DNA from 4 places in the Pseudomonas sp. NY15463 genome. Region 1 is predicted to be linked to each of the others. Evidence: predicted binding sites of a transcription regulator. Region 1 holds the regulator's gene; each other region holds the start of a gene.
What was found. Region 1 encodes FliA, which starts transcription of late flagellar genes. Its sites were predicted from a motif close to CTAAAGTTTNNNNNNNNNNNGCCGNTAA; they were not measured.
Positions count from the first base shown of each region.

Region 2: a site for FliA is predicted at 2,829-2,856, ahead of ACNFIC_RS17710 (flagellar protein MotY). Genes of this name have one in related genera too.
Region 3: a site for FliA is predicted at 1,501-1,528, ahead of motA (flagellar motor stator protein MotA). Genes of this name have one in related genera too.
Region 4: a site for FliA is predicted at 3,249-3,276, ahead of ACNFIC_RS09110 (methyl-accepting chemotaxis protein). Genes of this name have one in related genera too.

Region 1 covers NZ_JBLUQD010000007.1:314,699-319,646, reverse strand. The annotation lists gene flhF (flagellar biosynthesis protein FlhF) at 1-243, shown strand, start outside; gene fleN (flagellar synthesis regulator FleN) at 337-1,170, shown strand; gene fliA (RNA polymerase sigma factor FliA) at 1,167-1,907, shown strand; gene ACNFIC_RS19335 (chemotaxis response regulator CheY) at 2,011-2,385, shown strand; gene ACNFIC_RS19330 (protein phosphatase CheZ) at 2,404-3,192, shown strand; gene ACNFIC_RS19325 (chemotaxis protein CheA) at 3,205-4,948, shown strand, end outside.
Region 2 covers NZ_JBLUQD010000006.1:392,384-397,331, forward strand. The annotation lists gene ACNFIC_RS17690 (bacterioferritin-associated ferredoxin) at 1-108, opposite strand, end outside; gene ACNFIC_RS17695 (peroxiredoxin) at 322-924, shown strand; gene rnt (ribonuclease T) at 1,045-1,719, opposite strand; gene pyrC (dihydroorotase) at 1,716-2,762, opposite strand; gene ACNFIC_RS17710 (flagellar protein MotY) at 2,893-3,828, shown strand; gene ACNFIC_RS17715 (argininosuccinate synthase) at 3,957-4,948, shown strand, end outside.
Region 3 covers NZ_JBLUQD010000004.1:156,036-160,983, reverse strand. The annotation lists gene ACNFIC_RS11520 (HDOD domain-containing protein) at 1-1,462, opposite strand, end outside; gene motA (flagellar motor stator protein MotA) at 1,593-2,444, shown strand; gene motB (flagellar motor protein MotB) at 2,448-3,458, shown strand; gene rsgA (small ribosomal subunit biogenesis GTPase RsgA) at 3,560-4,591, opposite strand; gene orn (oligoribonuclease) at 4,698-4,948, shown strand, end outside.
Region 4 covers NZ_JBLUQD010000003.1:268,923-273,870, reverse strand. The annotation lists gene ACNFIC_RS09115 (VOC family protein) at 1-1,022, shown strand, start outside; gene ACNFIC_RS09110 (methyl-accepting chemotaxis protein) at 1,241-3,148, opposite strand; gene ACNFIC_RS09105 (LysR substrate-binding domain-containing protein) at 3,330-4,259, opposite strand; gene ACNFIC_RS09100 (NorM family multidrug efflux MATE transporter) at 4,415-4,948, shown strand, end outside.

The DNA of each region.
Region 1 (4,948 bases):
ATCCTGACCAAACTTGATGAGACGGCTTGTCTTGGCGAAGTGCTGAGCCTGGCCATTAGTCACGAACTGCCCGTTGCCTATCTCACCGATGGGCCGCGCATTCCTGACGACCTGCAACTCCCTCGCAAGCACCAACTGGTCAGTCGTGCAGTGAGCGTGCAGATGCAGGACGAGCCCAGCGAGGAGGCCATGGCTGACATGTTCGCTGATCTCTACCAGAACCCTGGCAAACGGGCGGGTTGAGGGTGAATACTGTGCAAAGTACCTACATCCTGGGGTCGAGCGTAAAGCCCCTCATGTGGCTTGGGTCCAAGCGAGACAAGGTAAACAACAGACATGGGTAGCATGCATCCCGTACAGGTGATCGCCGTGACTGGCGGCAAAGGTGGCGTCGGCAAGACCAACGTTTCAGTGAACCTGTCCCTGGCGTTGGCCGAGCTGGGGCGCAGGGTCATGCTGCTCGACGCCGACCTGGGCCTGGCTAACGTCGACGTGCTGCTCGGACTCACCCCCAAGCGTACCCTGGCTGACGTCATCGAAGGACGTTGTGAGCTGCGTGATGTGCTCTTGCAAGGGCCGGGCGGGGTGCGCATCGTGCCGGCTGCCTCTGGCACGCAAAGCATGGTGCACCTGGCGCCGGCGCAGCACGCGGGGTTGATCCAGGCGTTCAGCGAGATCGGCGACAATCTCGACGTGCTGGTCATCGACACCGCTGCAGGTATTGGTGACTCGGTAGTCAGTTTCGTGCGTGCGGCGCAGGAAGTGTTGTTGGTAGTGTGCGATGAACCCACTTCGATCACCGACGCCTATGCGTTGATCAAGCTGCTCAACCGCGACTACGGCATGAACCGTTTCCGCGTGCTGGCCAACATGGCCCAGAGCCCCCAGGAAGGGCGCAACCTGTTCGCCAAATTGACCAAGGTCACGGACCGTTTCCTGGACGTCGCCCTACAATACGTCGGTGCCGTGCCTTACGACGAATGCGTTCGCAAGGCGGTACAGAAGCAGCGGGCGGTCTACGAGGCCTTCCCTCGGTCCAAGTGTGCGCTGGCCTTCAAGGCCATCGCGCAGAAGGTCGATAGCTGGCCGCTGCCTGCCAACCCGCGTGGACATCTTGAATTCTTCGTCGAGCGTCTAGTGCAACCGACCAGTGCGGGGCCAGTTCTATGAATGCGAGCGGTTTCAAGATGTACAGCAAGGCTGCCAAGGATGCGCAGTACGAGCTGGTGGAGCGCTACGCGCCGCTGGTCAAGCGTATCGCTTACCACCTGCTGGCGCGTTTGCCGGCCAACGTGCAGGTCGAGGATCTGATCCAGGCAGGCATGATTGGCCTGCTGGAAGTCGCCAATAAATACGATGCCAGCAAAGGTGCCAGTTTCGAGACCTATGCCGGTATTCGTATCCGTGGCGCGATGCTCGACGAGGTGCGCAAGGGGGATTGGGCACCGCGTTCGGTACACCGCAACACGCGCATGGTCAGCGACGCGATTCGCTGTGTCGAGGCAAGAACAGGCCGCGACGCTAAAGATCACGAGGTTGCTGCCGAACTCCAATTGAGTCTCGACGATTACTACGGGATTCTGAACGACACCTTGGGCAGCCGCCTATTCAGTTTCGACGATCTTTTGCAGGACGGCGAACACGAAGGGTTGCACGAGGACGGAGCGAGTGGGCAGTTGGAGCCGTTGCGCGATCTGGAGGACGAACGTTTCCAGTCAGCGCTGGCCGATGCGATCGCCAACCTGCCGGAGCGTGAACGCCTGGTCCTGGCGCTGTACTACGACGAAGAGCTGAACCTCAAGGAAATCGGTGAGGTCCTGGGGGTCAGCGAGTCGCGGGTCAGCCAGCTGCATAGCCAGTGTGCCGCGCGCTTGCGCAGCCGCCTGGGGGAATGGCGGGCGCGTTGAACGCAGGTTCGATGCAGTCGTTTTTTGTGGTGCCGAATTGATTGAGCGCGCGCTCGGCGCCGAGCGCGTTTAAGACTGCTTGGAGGTCTAATTGAACAAAGAAATGAAAATCCTCATCGTTGACGACTTTTCGACGATGCGGCGGATCATCAAGAACCTGTTGCGTGACCTGGGCTTCACCAACACCGACGAGGCCGATGATGGCGTCACGGCTCTGCCGATGCTCGAGGCCGGTCACTATGACTTCCTGGTGACCGACTGGAACATGCCTGGCATGTCCGGCATCGACCTGCTGCGCAAGGTCCGCGCTCACGAGCGCCTCAAGGGTATGCCAGTGCTGATGGTGACCGCCGAGGCCAAGCGCGACCAGATCATCGAAGCGGCCCAGGCTGGCGTCAATGGCTATGTGGTCAAGCCTTTTACCGCCCAGGTGCTCAAAGAAAAGATCGAAAAGATCTTCGAACGCGTCAACGGCTGAGTCACGTCAGGGGGCGCCATGGAGTCAACCAACAACTCTCTGGGTGAGTTCGAATCAACCCTGAAAAAGCATGCCCAGGAACTGGTCGAGAGCCTTGAGCGCGGCCGGTTCGGCGAGGCGGTACAGCTGATACACCAGCTGAACCAGACCCGCGACCGTGGGCTGTATCAGGAGGTCGGCAAGCTCACCCGTGAACTGCACAGTGCAATCGTCAGCTTCCAGATCGACCCGGCCATGCCGCAGGCCGAGGAAGTCTCGCAGATAACCGATGCCACCGAGCGCCTCTCCTACGTGGTGCGCCTTACCGAAGGCGCAGCCAACCGCACCATGGACTTGGTGGAGGAGAGCACGCCGGTGCTCAACGACTTGTCTGCCGAGGCGCAGGCACTGTCGGTCGACTGGCAGCGATTCATGCGTCGCGAAGTGGCTGCGCCGGAATTCCGTGAGCTGGTCAAGCGCGTCGACAGTTTCCTGGCGCAGAGCGCGGAAGGTAACCGTAAGGTTGCCGGCCACCTCAACGACATTCTGCTTGCGCAGGATTATCAGGATCTCACCGGCCAGGTGATCAAGCGAGTGACCTCGCTGGTCACCGAAGTCGAAAGCAATCTGCTCAAGCTCGTGCTGATGGCGAGTCAAGTCGATCGGTTTGCCGGTATCGAACATGACCACCAGCAGCTTCGCGCTGAAAAAGATGAAGAAAAACATCCGACTCGGGGTGAAGGTCCGCAGATTCATGCCGATAAGCGTGAAGACGTGGTGTCCGGTCAGGACGACGTCGACGATCTGCTGTCCAGCCTGGGTTTTTAAGGAGCACGTTTAATGAGCTTCGGCGCCGATGAAGAAATCCTCCAGGATTTCCTGGTAGAAGCCGGCGAAATCCTCGAGCAACTGTCCGAGCAACTGGTCGAGCTGGAAAGCCGGCCTGATGATGCGGACCTGCTCAATGCGATTTTCCGCGGTTTCCACACTGTAAAAGGGGGCGCCGGCTTCCTTCAGCTGCATGAGCTGGTGGAGTGCTGTCACATCGCCGAGAACGTGTTCGACATCCTGCGTAAAGGTGAGCGCCGGGTCGATGCGGAATTGATGGATGTGGTGCTTGAGGCACTCGACACGGTCAACAGCATGTTCAGCCAGGTACGCGAGCGTACCGATGTCACGCCGGCGACGCCGGAGCTGCTGGCAGCGCTGTCGCGCCTGGCCGAGCCGGGTGGCGCTGAGGCACCGGCTGAAGTGCTCGAAACGCCACCTGTGGTCGAGGCCGCGGCCGAGCCCGATGGCGAACCGGACATTACCGACACCGAGTTCGAGCAGTTGCTCGATTCGCTCGATGCGGTCAAGGCCGAGGCTGCCGTGCACGAGCAATTGCAGGGCGAAGCGCTCAGCGGCGGCGGTGACGAGATCACCGATTCGGAGTTCGAGTCTCTGCTCGACCAACTGCATGGCAAGGGCCAGTTCAGCGCGCCTGCGCCGGCCAGTGCGCCGGAGGCTGCGTCTGCGCCGGCCAGCGATGACATTACCGACGACGAGTTCGAGTCGCTGCTCGACCAGTTGCACGGCAAGGGTACGTTCGCCGTCGATGCGCTGCCTGGCGCAGGCGCATCTGAAGCACCGGCGGCGGCCGGCGGCGACCACATCAGCGAGCACGAGTTTGAAACGCTGCTCGACGAGCTTCATGGCAAGGGCAAGTTCAGCGGTGATGCGGTCGCTGCCGAGGCGCCTGCTGCTGCGGTGGCCGCAGCGCCCAAGGCCGACAGCAAGCCGGTTGCCAAACCTGCGCCGGCACCTGCCGCAGCCGCGGCTCCTGCGACCAAGCCGGCAGCGGCGCCTGCGCCGGCACGAGCCCCAGCGCCTGCTGGCGAGAAGCCGACTGCCAGCGAAGCGGAAACCACCGTGCGCGTCGATACTGCGCGCCTGGACGAGATCATGAACATGGTCGGCGAACTGGTGCTGGTGCGTAACCGTCTGGTGCGCCTGGGCCTGAACAGCGGCGATGAAGCCATGTCCAAGGCCGTGTCCAACCTCGATGTGGTCACTGCCGACCTGCAGACTGCGGTCATGAAGACCCGCATGCAGCCGATCAAGAAGGTCTTCGGGCGCTTCCCGCGCCTGGTTCGTGACCTGGCGCGTCAGCTCAAGAAAGAGATCAACCTGGAGCTGGTGGGCGAAGAGACCGACCTGGACAAGAACCTCGTCGAGGCCCTCGCCGACCCACTGGTGCACTTGGTGCGCAACGCGGTCGACCACGGTGTCGAGATGCCGGAAGAGCGCGAAGCCTCCGGTAAAGCACGTACCGGTCGTGTGGTGCTGTCGGCCGAACAGGAAGGCGACCACATCCTGCTGTCGATCTCCGATGACGGCAAGGGCATGGACCCGAGCGTGCTGCGTGCCAAAGCGGTCGAGAAGGGCCTGATGGACAAGGACGCAGCTGATCGCCTGAGCGAGTCGGACTGCTACAACCTGATCTTCGCCCCAGGCTTCTCGACCAAGACCGAGATCTCCGACGTGTCCGGTCGCGGTGTGGGTATGGACGTGGTGAAGACCAAGATCTCCCAGCTCAACGGCT
Region 2 (4,948 bases), on a different contig from region 1:
GCTGGCGACGTTGGTGGCGGCTCGAACTTCCTTGTAGCTGCAGCATCCTTCGTAGATCGCATCGCGGATCTGTCCGTCGGTGACGCCGACACAAAGACACACATACATAAAGGCTGACCATCGCAGGTTGAGTCGATGCGATGGAGAGTAATGGTAATGAGAATGCTTGTCAAAGCACTTTCTGTAAGTGCCGTGCTTGAGCGACCGATGGCAGAGATTCGGCCTGTCACCTTAAGCCGTGTATGATGGTTCGTCTTTGCAGGTTCCGGGGGCAGCGCTGCCCCGGGCAAGCTTTTCCACCCCCTCATCAGGAGAAATCGAATGAGCGTACTCGTTGGCAAAAAAGCCCCAGACTTCACCGTTCCGGCTGTTCTGGGCAATGGCGAGATCGTTGACAGCTTCACCCTGTCCTCGGCCATCCAGGGCAAGTACGGCCTGGTGTTCTTCTACCCACTGGACTTCACCTTCGTCTGCCCGTCGGAGCTGATCGCTCTGGATCACCGCATCCCTGACTTCCAGGCGCGCAACGTGGAAGTGATCGGCGTGTCGATCGACTCGCACTTCACCCACAACGCCTGGCGTAATACCCCGGTCAACAATGGCGGTATCGGTCAGGTCAAGTACACCCTGGCAGCCGACATGACCCACGAAATCTGCAAGGCCTACGACGTTGAGTCCGAAGGTGGCGTGGCTTTCCGTGGCGCTTTCCTGATCGACACCAATGGCGTCGTGCGTTCTCAGATCGTCAACGACCTGCCACTGGGTCGTAACATGGACGAGCTGCTGCGTCTGGTCGATGCCCTGCAATTCCACGAAGAGCACGGCGAAGTCTGCCCTGCCAACTGGAAAAAAGGCGACAAGGGCATGAACGCTTCGCCGGAAGGTGTAGCTGCCTACCTGAGCGAGAACGCTGGCAAGCTGTAAGGCGCCAGCCATAAAAAAACCGGCCTTTATGGCCGGTTTTTTTATGGCTTTAAGCTTGAAGCTTCAAGCGGCAAGTAAGAGCAGTGCACGTATGCCATGCTTTTTCTTGCAGCTTGCAGCTCAGTCGTTGAAGTCGCGCCAGCCGCCCATTTCTTTCCAGCGATTGACGATGCCGCAGAACAGCTCGGCGGTCTTCTCGGTGTCGTAGCGCGCTGAATGCGCCTCACGGCCGTCGAAGTCGATATCGGCGCTTTGGCAGGCCCGTGCCAGCACGGTCTGACCATAGGCCAGGCCGGCAAGGGTGGCGGTGTCGAAGCTGGAGAATGGGTGGAACGGGTTACGCTTGATGTCGTTGCGCGCCACCGCTGCGTTGAGGAAGCCCAGGTCGAAGCTACTGTTGTGCCCGACCAGGATTGCCCGTTTGCAGCCATTGGCCTTCAGCGCTTTGCGCACACCACGGAAGATGTCGGTAAGCGCCGACTCTTCACTCACCGCCATACGCAACGGGTGGTCCAGCTTGATGCCGGTGAACTCCAATGCCGCTGCCTCGATGTTCGCGCCTTCGAAGGGCTCGACACGGAAGAAATAGGTGTGCTCCGGGAACAGGAAGCCCTTTTCGTCCATGCCGATGGTCACCGCGGCGATCTCCAGCAGCGCGTCGGTGGCGCTGTTGAAACCACCGGTCTCGACATCCACCACTACCGGCAGATAACCACGGAAACGCTCGGCCATGGGGTGACGCGAGCCGCCACCGGATGGCACGTCCTGTTCGTCGTCGTAGAGGTCTTCGCTCACGCGTTGTCCTCCAGCAGGCGCCAGCGCAGTTTTTCACCCGCGCGCAGCGGGATCACGTTGGTGTCGCCGAACGGCAGGCTGGCCGGAGCGGTCCACTCCTCGCGCACCAGGGTGATGGTGTCGGTGTTGCGCGCCAGGCCGTAGAAGTCCGGGCCGTGCTTGCTGGCGAAGCCTTCGAGCTTGTCCAGCGCGTTGCGCTGCTCGAACGCCTCGGCGTACATCTCGATGGCGGCGTAGGCGGTGTAGCAGCCCGCGCAGCCACAGGCGTTCTCTTTGGCGTGCTGGGCGTGGGGGGCCGAATCGGTGCCCAGGAAGAACTTCGGATTGCCGCTGGTAGCCGCATCCAGCAACGCAACCTGGTGGGTGTTGCGCTTGAGGATCGGCAGGCAATAGAAGTGCGGACGGATACCGCCAACCAGCATGTGGTTGCGGTTGTACAGCAGGTGCTGAGCAGTGATGGTGGCGCCGACGTTGGCCGGGGCCTCTGTGACGAATTGCGCGGCATCGCTGGTGGTGATGTGCTCGAACACCACCTTTAGGGTCGGGAAACGTTCGACCAGACGGCGCATGTGTTCGTCGATAAAGCGCTTCTCGCGGTCGAACACGTCGATCTCGCTGCGCGTCACTTCACCGTGCACCAGCAGCGGCAGGCCGGTCTCGGCCAGGGCCTCGATCGCCGGGAAAATGTTGTCGATGCTGGTCACGCCCGAGTCGGAATTGGTGGTGGCTCCGGCCGGGTACAGCTTGGCGGCGTACACGATGCCACTGGCCTTGGCTGCGCGAATATCCTCGGGGCTGGTGCGGTCGGTGAGGTACAGCACCATCAGCGGTTCAAAGCGGCTGCCGGCCGGGCGAGCGGCGAGAATACGCTCGCGGTAGGCGCCTGCCTCGACGGCATTGCGCACCGGCGGGACCAGATTGGGCATGATGATGGCGCGGGCGAAAGTACGCGCCACGTCACCGACGGTATGTTGCAAGACGGCACCATCGCGCAGATGGATGTGCCAGTCGTCGGGACGCAGGAGGGTCAGGCGATCGGACATTGGGGTTTCCAGGCGGGTCGAACTCGACTGCCAATCCTACCGGAAAACCCTGGCGCGAGCACGGCTATCAAGTTTTGCCCGAGGCGTCCGATAGCCTTGGGGTAAGTCGTCAGAATTTGTGGAGCCTCCCGTGCGCCAGCGTTATCTAGCCCTGTTCACCCTCGTTGCCAGCCTGCCGGCTGCGGCCATGACCTTCCAGACCCGCATGGAGAGCGTTGCCTGGCAAGTCGAGGGCGATCAGTTCGAATGCCGCCTGGTCCAGCCGATCGAAGGCTTCGGCAGTGGCGAGTTCGTGCGCCGCGCCGGCGAGCAGCCAACCTTCCGCCTGCGTTCGGACAGCAACGTGCTGGGTGCCGGCTCCGCGACTCTGCTGGCGGCTGCCGCACCTTGGCAGCCGGGGCGCGGCGATATCAATCTGGGCGCGGTGCGCATGGCCCGCACGGGCGTGCTGTTTACCTCCAGCCAAGGCCAGGCCAGCCGTTTGATCAACGGCTTGCTCGATGGGCGCAGCACGGTGATACGCAATTACGCAGGCGAAGGTGGCCGTGCCATGGAGGTGCGAGTGTTGCCGGTCAGCTTTGCCAAGGCCTATGCGGACTACCAGACGTGCGCCGGCAAGATGCTGCCGGTGAACTTTGATCAGATCCGCCAGACCCAGATCGGCTTCCCGGGCACCGGCCTTGAATTGGACAGCTCGGCAAGGGCCCGCCTGGATATCATCCTCGATTACCTCAAGGCCGATCCGTCGGTCAATCACATCGAGCTTGACGGGCACTCCGATAACAGCGGCAACCGCCTGAGCAACCGTGACAACTCACGCCGGCGCGCGCTGGCAGTCGCCGACTATCTCAAAGCCCATGGCGTCCCGGAGGAGCACATCACCGTGCGTTTCCACGGCGAGCGCTATCCGCTGGTCAAGAACAACAGTGCTGCCAACCGTGCGCAGAATCGTCGCGTGAACATCACACTCGACCGCGTCACGCCTGTGGAGAAACCGCTTGAGCCAGCGCCTGCACCGGCTGCAACGCCTGCGCCACCTGCACAATCGGCGGCTAAAAAGGCCTGAATGCAGGCGTTGGTCGCGTGCACGACAGTTCCTGTCGCTTTGGCATCACAAGCTGTCGCCCCACTGTAAATTTTGCGGCAAGGCCGTTAGACTTGAAGGCTTTCCGTACAACCCCGTGGAGTGATGGCATGGCGGACGTAAAAAAGGTCGTACTGGCGTATTCCGGCGGCCTTGATACTTCGGTGATTCTCAAGTGGCTGCAGGACACCTACAACTGCGAAGTGGTGACCTTCACCGCTGATCTGGGTCAGGGCGAAGAGGTCGAGCCGGCCCGCGCCAAGGCCCAGGCGATGGGCGTTAAAGAAATCTACATCGACGATCTGCGCGAAGAGTTCGTGCGTGATTTCGTGTTCCCGATGTTCCGCGCCAACACCGTCTACGAAGGCGAGTACCTGCTGGGTACCTCCATCGCCCGTCCGCTGATCGCCAAGCGCCTGATCGAGATCGCCAACGAAACCGGCGCTGACGCCATTTCCCACGGCGCAACCGGCAAAGGCAACGATCAAGTGCGCTTCGAGTTGGGTGCCTACGCGCTCAAGCCGGGTGTCAAGGTCATTGCACCATGGCGCGAGTGGGACCTGCTGTCGCGCGAGAAGCTGATGGACTACGCCGAGAAGCATGGCATCCCGATCGAGCGCCACGGCAAGAAAAAGTCGCCGTACTCGATGGACGCCAACCTGCTGCACATCTCCTACGAAGGCGGTGTCCTGGAAGATACCTGGACCGAGCACGAAGAAGACATGTGGCGCTGGAGCGTCTCGCCTGAGAACGCCCCGGACACCGCGACCTACATCGAGCTGACCTACCGCAACGGTGACATCGTCGCCATCGACGGCGTCGAGAAGAGTCCAGCCACCGTGCTGGCCGATCTGAACCGCATCGGTGGTGCCAACGGTATCGGTCGCCTGGACATCGTCGAGAACCGCTACGTAGGCATGAAGTCCCGTGGCTGCTACGAGACCCCAGGCGGCACCATCATGCTGAAGGCTCACCGTGCCATTGAGTCGATCACCCTGGATCGCGAAGTCGCTCACCTCAAAGACGAGCTGATGCCCAAGTATGCCAGCCTGATCTACACCGGCTATTGGTGGAGCCCGGAGCGTCTGATGCTGCAGCAGAT
Region 3 (4,948 bases), on a different contig from region 1:
TGACATCGGAGAGCGGTTTACCGCTCTGGTCGGCCACTGCCAGCATCAGCACCTGGTTGTTGACCGCCAGCGAACGCATCAGCAGGTGCTCGCTGCGGAAGAATGCGCGCAGCGGGGCGGGCAGCAGCGCCGCAAGCTGGGCATGGTTATCTGGGGTGATGCGCAGTTGCCCGGCCTGCCCCATGAGTTTTTGCAGCAGTTTGTTCTGCGCCACCGGCAGGGCCATGGTGCTGGCCTCGTTCGGCAGGCCAGCGATCTGTTGCACGCGCAGGTAGTCGCTGGCCTTGTCCAGGCTCAGCAGCATGATGCGCTCCAGGCCGCACGCTTGTAGCGCTTCACGGGCCTGGGTCGTGAGGTGGATGGTATTGCTGAACGGGCTGGGCTGGGCCAGCAGGTTCTGGCACAGGCTGCGCCAGTGGGCGAGGTGTTCACTGTTGGGTGGCGCAGGGGTGAGCATGTCCGGGTGCGGACGGCGTTGATCCCAGGGCCAGATCAACGCCTCGGCTGGGTGGAACAGGGCATGGCGTGCGTGATGACGGGCGCTGGCGGCAGCCTGCTGGTGGACCTGCTGTTGCACGTCCTCCAGCGAAGTTTGCAGGTACAGCGCGGTCAGCAGTTGCCAGCGCAACAGATGCGGGTTGGCCCAGCCGACCTGCGCGGCCAGGGCGATGCCATTGGCCAGCAGCGCGGTGTTGCGCGGTTGGTTGAACCACACCCGCAGGGCCGGCTCTTCGTCCAGGCGATGCTGTTGCTCCAGCGGCTCGACTTCGCGGGCGATATTGAGCACGTGGGCCAGTTGTTCGCGCTCTTCGAGCAGCAAGCGGTAGCCTTGGGTGACCCAGCCGGGCAGGCGCCAGTGCTCGGCGACCGCCTGGCACAACTCCATCAGGCGCACGCCGAATAGCTGCTGCTCGACCTCGGCGGCGTCCTCGCCCTTGTGGATGACCCGCAGCTCCCAGGCGTCGAGCAACTTCGGGTAGGCCAGGGCCATGGCCCACAGCGGCGACAGGAACAGCAGGCTACCCCAGTGGATTTCCTGCCACAGGCGCGCCAGGCGGCTGGCGAACAGGCCGTTGGCCTGCTGGGAGGCATGCTGGCTGATCAACAGGAACTGGCGCAAGACGGGCGGAATGTCGTCGCCGGGTACGGCGGGCAGGCGCGCCAGCAATTGGCTAGTGCGCTCAAGGCCCAGGCGGTTGATGGCGATTTCCAGGCTTTCGGCTGGCTCCGCCTGGCTGGCGTTGGTTGGGTGATTGGCCTCGCGCAGCACGCACAGCACCAGTGCGGGGCTGTCCTGCATCAGTTCGGCGATATCACGCAGCGAGCTGCGGCTGTCGTTGATGGCTTGCAGGACGCGGTCGTGGCTTTCTTTCGGGACCGGCACTCGAACACTGTCGAGTAGCTTTACCCAGGCCGCTAGACTTGTCGGCGCCTGAGCTGGCACCTTGGTTTCAATTGGCATATTGACATCAGTCCGAACTGGCTTTTCGCTTTGAGTGGCTATAGTCTGGCGCAGTTCTGCCGATAAGTAGAAGAAGAGTTTTAAGGCTCCCGTCCCCGACCCTGACCACGACAGCAAGTGCTCTGAACCTATGGCTAAAATTATCGGCATCATCGTCGTATTCGCGAGCGTGCTCGGCGGCTACGTCCTTTCCCACGGCAAGATTGCGGCACTGATTCAGCCGTTCGAAGTGCTGATCATCGGGGGCGCGGCGTTCGGTGCGTTCCTTCAGGCGAACCCCGGTTACATGACCATGCATGTAATCAAGAAATCGCTGAAGATGTTCGGCAGCCGTTTTACCCATACTTTCTATCTGGAAGTGCTGGGCCTGGTATACGAAATCCTCAACAAAAGCCGTCGCGAAGGCATGATGGCCATCGAGGGGGACATCGAGGACGCAGCGGCCAGCCCGATCTTCGCCAAATACCCCGCGGTGTTGGGCGATGAGCGCATGACCGCGTACATCTGTGACTACCTGCGCATCATGTCCACCGGCAACATGGCTCCCCACGAGCTTGAAGGCCTGTTCGACATGGAGCTGCTGAGCATGAAGGAAGAGTTGGAGCACCCGTCCCACGCGGTAACCGGCATCGCTGACGGCATGCCAGGGTTCGGTATTGTTGCGGCGGTACTCGGTATCGTGGTGACCATGGCCTCGCTGGGGGACGGCGACCAGGCCTCCATCGGCCTGCACGTCGGTGCGGCGCTAGTGGGGACCTTCTTCGGTATTCTGGCGGCCTACGGCTTCTTCGGCCCGTTGGCCAAGTGCCTGGAGCACGATGCCAAGGAAGAGCTAAACCTCTACGAATCGATCAAGGCCTCGCTGGTGGCCTCGGCCTCGGGCATGCCGCCTTCGCTGGCCGTGGAGTTCGGGCGCAAGGTGCTGTATCCGAAGCACCGTCCGAGCTTCGCCGAGCTGGAACAAGCGGTTCGTGGTCGCTGAGTCATGGAAAACAATCAGCCGATAATCATCAAGCGCGTCAAGCGCTTCGGTGGCGGGCACCATGGCGGTGCCTGGAAAATCGCCTTCGCCGACTTCGCCACGGCGATGATGGCGTTCTTCCTCGTGCTGTGGCTGCTGTCCACCGCCACGCCCGAGCAGAAGATCGCCATCGCCGGCTACTTCAAGGACCCCATCGGCTTCTCCGAAAGCGGCACGCCCTACATCATCGACCTGGGCGGTTCGCCTCAGCTGGCGCCGGAAAAGACCATCAACCCGGAAGTGAAGTCCGAGCCTACGCCTGACACCAGCCTTCAGCTGGACAAGGACAAGGTCGAGACCATGGCCGAGCAGGTCGAGCGTGAGCGTCTGGAACTGCTTCTGCAGGAGTTGCAGAACAAGGTCGAGGAAAACCCGCAACTGCAGAAGTTCAAGGACCAGATCCTGTTCGAAATCACCCAGGACGGCCTGCGTATCCAGATCATGGACGCCGAGAACCGGCCGATGTTCGACCTGGGTAGCGCGCGTCTGCAACCGTACTTCGAAGACATCCTGCTGGCCATGGCCGACACCATCAAGGCGGTGCCGAACAAGATCAGCGTCAGTGGCCACACCGATGCCAAGCCGTACTCGGGCACCGGCGACTTCGGCAACTGGGAACTGTCGGCCAACCGTGCCAACGCGGCGCGGCGGGCGCTGGTGGCCGGTGGTTATCCGGATGACCAGGTGGCACGGGTGGTGGGTTACGCCTCTTCGTCGCTGTTCGACCGCAAGAATCCGTTCAACCCGGTCAACCGCCGTATCGACATCATCGTGCTCACCAAGAAAGCCCAGCGCGATATCGAAGGCGAGCAGGGCACGCCGGCCGCACAGCCTGAGGCCAAGCCGCCTGCCGGCGCCGCGCCGGGTGCCGCCGCTCCGGCGCCGCAGGATCCAATGCAGCCCCGTGAGCTGCGTCAGAAGCTGAACATCTTCGAGGATGGTGTGTTGAAGATGGACGAGCAGAAGAACCAGTAACTCGGTTGCAGGCAAACAAAACGCCCATGATTGCGCAGGCATTCATGGGCGTTTTGCGTTGTTTTTGCATTGTAGTGCGGTGCTTAAGGCCGGCGCCAGACTCAGTAGCTGTCTTCAGGCAGGCTGGCGATGATCGAACGGTAGCTGCCCATGCGCTGCTCCGATACCCGACCTTCTTCCAGCGCCTTGAGCAGCGCGCAGCCTGGCTCGCGGTCGTGCTTGCAGTCGCGGAAGCGGCAGTTGCCGATCAGCTCGCGAAACTCGATGAAGCCATCCTCCACATCGTCCCGGCTCACATGGCCCAGGCCGAATTCGCGGATGCCTGGGGAGTCGATCAGGTCGCCGCCATTAGGGAAGTGATACAGCCGCGCGGTGGTTGTGGTGTGGGTGCCTTGGCCGGACCACTCCGATAGATCGCCCACCCGTGTGCCGGCATCTGGCAACAAGCTGTTGACCAGCGACGACTTGCCCACGCCGGACTGGCCGACGAACACGCTGATGTGGCCATCAAGGGTTTGTTGCAGGCGCTGCATGCCCTCGCCCTGGTGTGCGGACACCTCCAGTAGCGGATAGCCCAGGCCGCGATAGACCTCAAGCATGGCATGCAGGGGCGGGCCATTCTCGTCGTTGATCAGGTCGGCTTTGTTGAGCAACAACAACGGGCGGATGCCAGCGTGCTCGGCGGCGACCAGGTAACGGTCGATCAGGTTGGGGTGAGGCTCGGGCGCTGGGGCGAAGACGATCACGATCAGGTCGACGTTAGCTGCCACGGGCTTGAGCTGACCGTGATTATTCGGTCGGCACAGCTCGGTACTGCGAGGCATCTGCGCGACGATGACCCCGATACCCTGGTTGCCGGCCCGCCAAACCACGCGGTCGCCGGTGACCAGCGCCGGCAGGTTGGCCCGCAGGTGGCAGCGGAAGACCTGGCCGGCCGTCTCGCCATCCTGGGCCTCGACTTCAACCTGCACGCCGAAGTGGGCGATTACCAGGCCCAGTTGCTCGGGTCCAAGATCACCGCCTTCCAGTTCTTGCAGCACGTGCTGCTCGCGTTTGGCGGCGCGGGCGGCGCGTTCACCCTGGATCTTTTCGATGCGCCAGTTCTGGCGGCGGTTGAGCTGGCGTTTGGCCATGAAGGTTCCGTGCAGGCGGGGAATGAAAACGGCGTGCAGTTTAGCACGCCACGCCCATTGCCCGCCGCGCTAGGCTAATATGACGGCCTATTCGAGGAGCCCTTTCATGCACAACCCACAGAACCTGATCTGGATCGATCTGGAAATGACCGGCCTGGATCCGGATCACGACGTCATCATCGAGATGGCCACCATCGTTACCGACAGCGAGCTGAACACCTTGGCCGAGGGGCCGGTGATCGCCATTCATCACAGTGATGAAGTGCTGGCGCGCATGGACGAGTGGAACACCCGTACCCATGGCGCCTCGGGCCTGACCCAGCGCGTGCGTGAGAGCAAGATCGGCATGGCCGAGGC
Region 4 (4,948 bases), on a different contig from region 1:
ACATCAGCCCGTTCCGCGTGTTCACCTCGTTGCTGCGCCTGGAACTGATCGACAACCCCCAACTGCGCGAACTGGCCCAGGGCATTCTGGCGCAGCGCCAGATTTTCACCCCACGGGTGCTGGAACTGATCGCCCAGAGCGAGCGCGACGGCGGCCTGACCGCCAGCGACGCGACAACCTTCGTGCAGGAGGCCTTGCACACCTTCCGCTGGCACCAGGACGCCACGGTGAGCGCCGAGCAGTACCAGCAATTGCACGACCAGCATCGCCTGATCGCCGACGTGGTCGCGTTCAAGGGACCGCACATCAACCACCTCACCCCGCGCACCTTGGACATCGATGCGATCCAGCGCGGGATGCCAGCCAAGGGTATCCCGCCCAAGGCCGTGGTCGAAGGCCCGCCCACCCGCCGTCACGCCATCTTGCTGCGCCAGACCAGCTTCAAGGCGTTGCAGGAGAACGTCGCCTTCAGTGATGCGCAAGGCAGCCACACCGCACGCTTCGGCGAAATCGAACAACGCGGGGCGGCGCTGACGCCCAAGGGCCGCCTGCTGTACGACCGCCTGCTCGATGCCACCCGCGCAGCCTTGGGTGGAGCGCCGACGGAGGCGAACGCCGAGCGCTACAGCACACTGCTCGCCGCGCAATTCGAAGCATTCCCCGATGACCTGGCGCAGATGCGCGAACAAGAACTGGCCTACTTCCGTTACTTCGCCACCGAAAAAGGCCTGGCCGCCCGTGGCCAGGCAGATCGCCCCAGCAGCCTGCAAGGGCTGATCGATGCCGGACACGTGCATTACGAGGCGTTGGTGTACGAAGACTTCCTGCCGGTCAGCGCGGCGGGAATCTTCCAGTCCAACCTGGGCGACGAGGGACAGGCCGAGTACGGCAGCAACGCCAACCGCGAGGCTTTCGAAGCGGCGCTTGGGCTCACGGTGCAGGATGAGCTGGCGTTGTATGCGCAGAGCGAGCAGCGCTCGAAGCAGGCGTGTGCGCAGGCGTTGGGTTTGGGGGCGATTTAAGGCTCATGAGCGACGGGGGCTGTGCCGGCCTATTCGCGGGCAAGCCCGCTCCCACAGGGTACGCGGCGCGCTTGCGAAATCAGTTCTCTGCGCGACAGCGCAGCCCAAAGGGCTGGGTGATCTCCCACAGGATTTCGCCCAACCTGAGGAATGTGCGGTCCCTGTGGGAGCGGGCTTGCCCGCGAATAGACCAGTACAACTAACAACAGCCTCAGCCCTTAACGCCCCACCCGGAACCGATCCACTTCCTGGCGCAACTGCCCCGCCAGCCCTTCCAGCTCACGCGCGGTATTGGCCAGCTCGTTGGCCACATCGCGTTGTTCACTGTTGGCGTGGGCGATGCTCTGCAAGTTGCGACTGAGCACCGTCGCGGTGCTGCTCTGCTCTTGGGTGGCAGTGCTGATGACGGCGAACTGCTCGCCTGCGGTGCGGCTCTGCTCGTCGATGCGCGCCAGTGCCTCGGCCACTTTGTCGTTACGCACCAAGCCTTCCTGCATCAGCTTGTTGCCCTGCTCCAGGGTGCTGATGGCATGGCCGGTCTGCTGCTGAATGCTGGCGATCATGCCCGAGATTTCATCGGTGGCCTGGCGGGTGCGCGCCGCCAGTCCACGGACCTCATCGGCAACCACGGCAAACCCACGCCCCTGCTCACCGGCGCGCGCCGCCTCGATGGCCGCGTTGAGTGCCAATAAGTTGGTTTGCTCGGCAATGGCGGTGATCGTACCGACAATTCCGCCGATTTCCTGGGAACGTGCACCGAGGGTATCCATTACCGTGGCGGTGCCGCCCAGCGCTTCGGCGATCTGCTTGAGCGAGGCCGAAGCCTCGTCCATGGCGCTGCGCCCGATGCGGGTCTGCTGGGCGTTGTCGCGAGCCATGCGCTCGGTTCCGGCCATATTGTCGGCGATGTTCATCGAAGTGGCGCTGAACTCCTCCACCGCGCCGGCCATGCTGGTGATCTCGCCTGACTGCTGCTCCATGCCTTCGCACGCCCCCGAAGACAATCCGGCCAACGAGCGCGCACGACCGCTGACCTGCTCGGAGGCGCTGCGAATGTGCTCGACCATGGTCGACAGCGCATCGCCCATCGTGTTGAAACTGCGCGCCAGTTGGCCGATCTCGTCATGGCTGGTGACGTTCAGGCGAGCGTTCAGGTCGCCAGCTCCCAAGGCCTCGGCCTGACGCACCAGGTCGCCCAGCGGACGCAGCTTGCGCCGCAGCAACCAATGCGTGGCGGCCACGGCCAGCAGCATCGCCAGCAGGCTGCCGATGGCCAGGCGCAAGCCCACGCTCCAAGTCACTTCGCGAATTTCCGCCTTCGGCATGCTGGCCACCACGGTCCACGGGCCCTCGGCGAACGGCGCGCTGACGCTGAACAGGTCCTGGTCGGCATTGGCGGGTGCCACCAACCATTGGTCCTTTTCGTCACGGATCGCCAAAGAGCCGGTCTGGCCGATGCGGAAACGTTTGAGGTTGGCAAACTGGGTGTTCTGCGCATCGGTGTAGTCGAAACCGACAAACAGTACCGCGATCACGCGGCCCGCAGCATCACGCACCGGTACGTAGCGGGTCATGTAGTTGCGTTCGAACAAGACGGCCCGACCGACGTAGGTCTGCCCGGCCATCAACTTGCCGTAGGCCGGGTGCTGGCGATCGAGCTGGGTGCCAATGGCGCGGCTGCCATCCTGCTTGGTCAGGCTGGTGCTGATGCGCACGAAGTCATCGCCGCTGCGCACGAACACCGTGGCGACACCGGCGGTCATCTGCTGGAATTCGTCGACCTGCTGGAAATCGTTGTTCAGCAGGTGCTCGCCCAGGTAGAGCGCGGGCGTCGCGGTGCCGGCCACATTGACCGTTTCGTCCGCGTGCAAGGACAGGCCCGTGGCGAAACGGCGCTCGAACAAGCCGCTCAGGCGCTGGGTGTTGTCCTTGAGCGAACCGTGGAAGGTGTCGAGCTGGTCGGCCAGCAACCGCGCCTCACTGCCCAGGTGTTTCTGGCGAGTGGCGAGGTTGGCGTCATCCAGCGAACGCAGGGCGAACAAGGTACTGCCGGAAATCACCAGCGCCAGCACGACGGCGAGGGCGATCCCGAGCTGCGAGGCGATTCGGGCACGCGGTTGAGACATGGAAAGCTCCTGGCAGAAGGCCGGGATCATCCTGATCACACTGACCGCCCGCGGATTATCGACGGGAAATCGCATCCTCTTCGGGGATGCTTGTGCTAGTGAATCGGCGGCGCAAATGAATACTTGAGCGTCGGACGAGGGTATTCGCAAACCTTTGCGACGTGCGGCAGCGTCAACGCTATCAGGCCTGCGCCGACAACACCTGCACAGCGGGTAAATCCACCGCCGCCGCCTCTTGCTGCAAGAACAGACTCAAGCGTCCCAGCCGCTCCCCACCAGGTCGGGTGCGCGGCCAGACCAGGTAGTAGTCCAGACCACTGGGCACCGCCGTTGGCCAGGGCAAGCTCAGCCGGCGCTGGGCAACATCCTCGGCCACCATCAGCAGGTCGCCCATGGAAATGCCATATCCCCGAGCGGCGGCGATCATGCCCAGCTCCAAGGTATCGAACACCTGCCCCCCCTTGAGCGACACGGCGTCCAGCAGCCCCATGCGCGCCAGCCAGGCACGCCAGTCGCGCTTGTCGGGGGTAGGATGTAGCAGCTCGACAGCCGCCAGGCGCCGCGCATCCCAAGGCGCATCGTCCAGCAGGTCAGGCGCGCCCACCGGGATCAGCAACTCGGCGAACAAACGACGCACCTCCCAATCAGCCGGAAACACGCCGTCGCTGAGTAACACCGCGCAATCGAAAGGTTCCTGGTTGAAGTCGACATGGTCGACGTCCATCCAGGCGCTGGTCAGTTGCACTTCGTTGCCCGGCTGCAGATGCCGAAAGCGGCTCAGGCGGGCGAGCAGCCAGCGCATGGTCAACGTCGAGGGCGCCTTCATACGCAAGATGTCGTCTTCGCCGCGCAATGCTTCGCACGCCCGCTCCAGCGCGGCGAAGCCGTCGCGCACACCCGGCAACAGCATACGTGCGGCCTCGGTGAGTTGCAGGCTACGGCCGTTGCGCACGAACAGCTTGCAGGCGAAGTGCTCCTCCAGGGTGCGGATATGTCGGCTGACCGCGCTCTGGGTGATCGACAGCTCGTCGCCGGCGCGAGTGAAAGAGCTCAGCCGGGCAGCGGCTTCGAATGCGCGCAACGCATAGAGCGGGGGAAGCTGGCGAGACATGAGTTACCTATGATGCGGGGGCCAAGGAGGTAGATCAGAGCATACAGGCATGAGTCAAACTCATGTGAGTGATCGCTTTTATCCTTTTGTGCAAAGTTGACCGAGGCCTCAGAATCGAGCGCTCGCCCTCAGTACCCTGCACAAGGATCGCCTCCATGCACGTTGCGCCTACTACCGAACTCAAGGCTTTGCTGCGCCTGGCCGGGCCGCTGATCGCCTCGCAGTTGGCGCACATGCTGATGGTGCTCACCGACACCTTGATGATGGCCCGCATCAGCCCCCAGGCCCTTGCCGGGGGGGGGTTGGGTGCGGCCAGCTATTCGTTCGTGTCGATCTTCTGCCTGGGTATCATCGCGGCGGTCGGCACACTGGTGGCGATCCGCAAGGGCGCCAACGACACCGTCGGCGCCACGCGCCTGGCGCAGAACGGCCTGTGGCTGGCCTGGGGCCTGGCCTTGGCGGCAGCGCTGGTGCTGTGGAATCTCAAGCCCGCCTTGCTGCTGTTCGGGCAAAAGCCCGAGAACGTCGACTCGGCCATGCAGTTCCTCACCCTGCTGCCGCTGGCCCTGCCCGGCTACCTGACCTTCATGGCCCTGCGCGGCTTCACCAGCGCCCTGGGGCGCTCGACACCAGTAATGGTCATCAGCCTGGTGGGTACGGTGCTCAACTACGTGCTCAACCATGCGCTG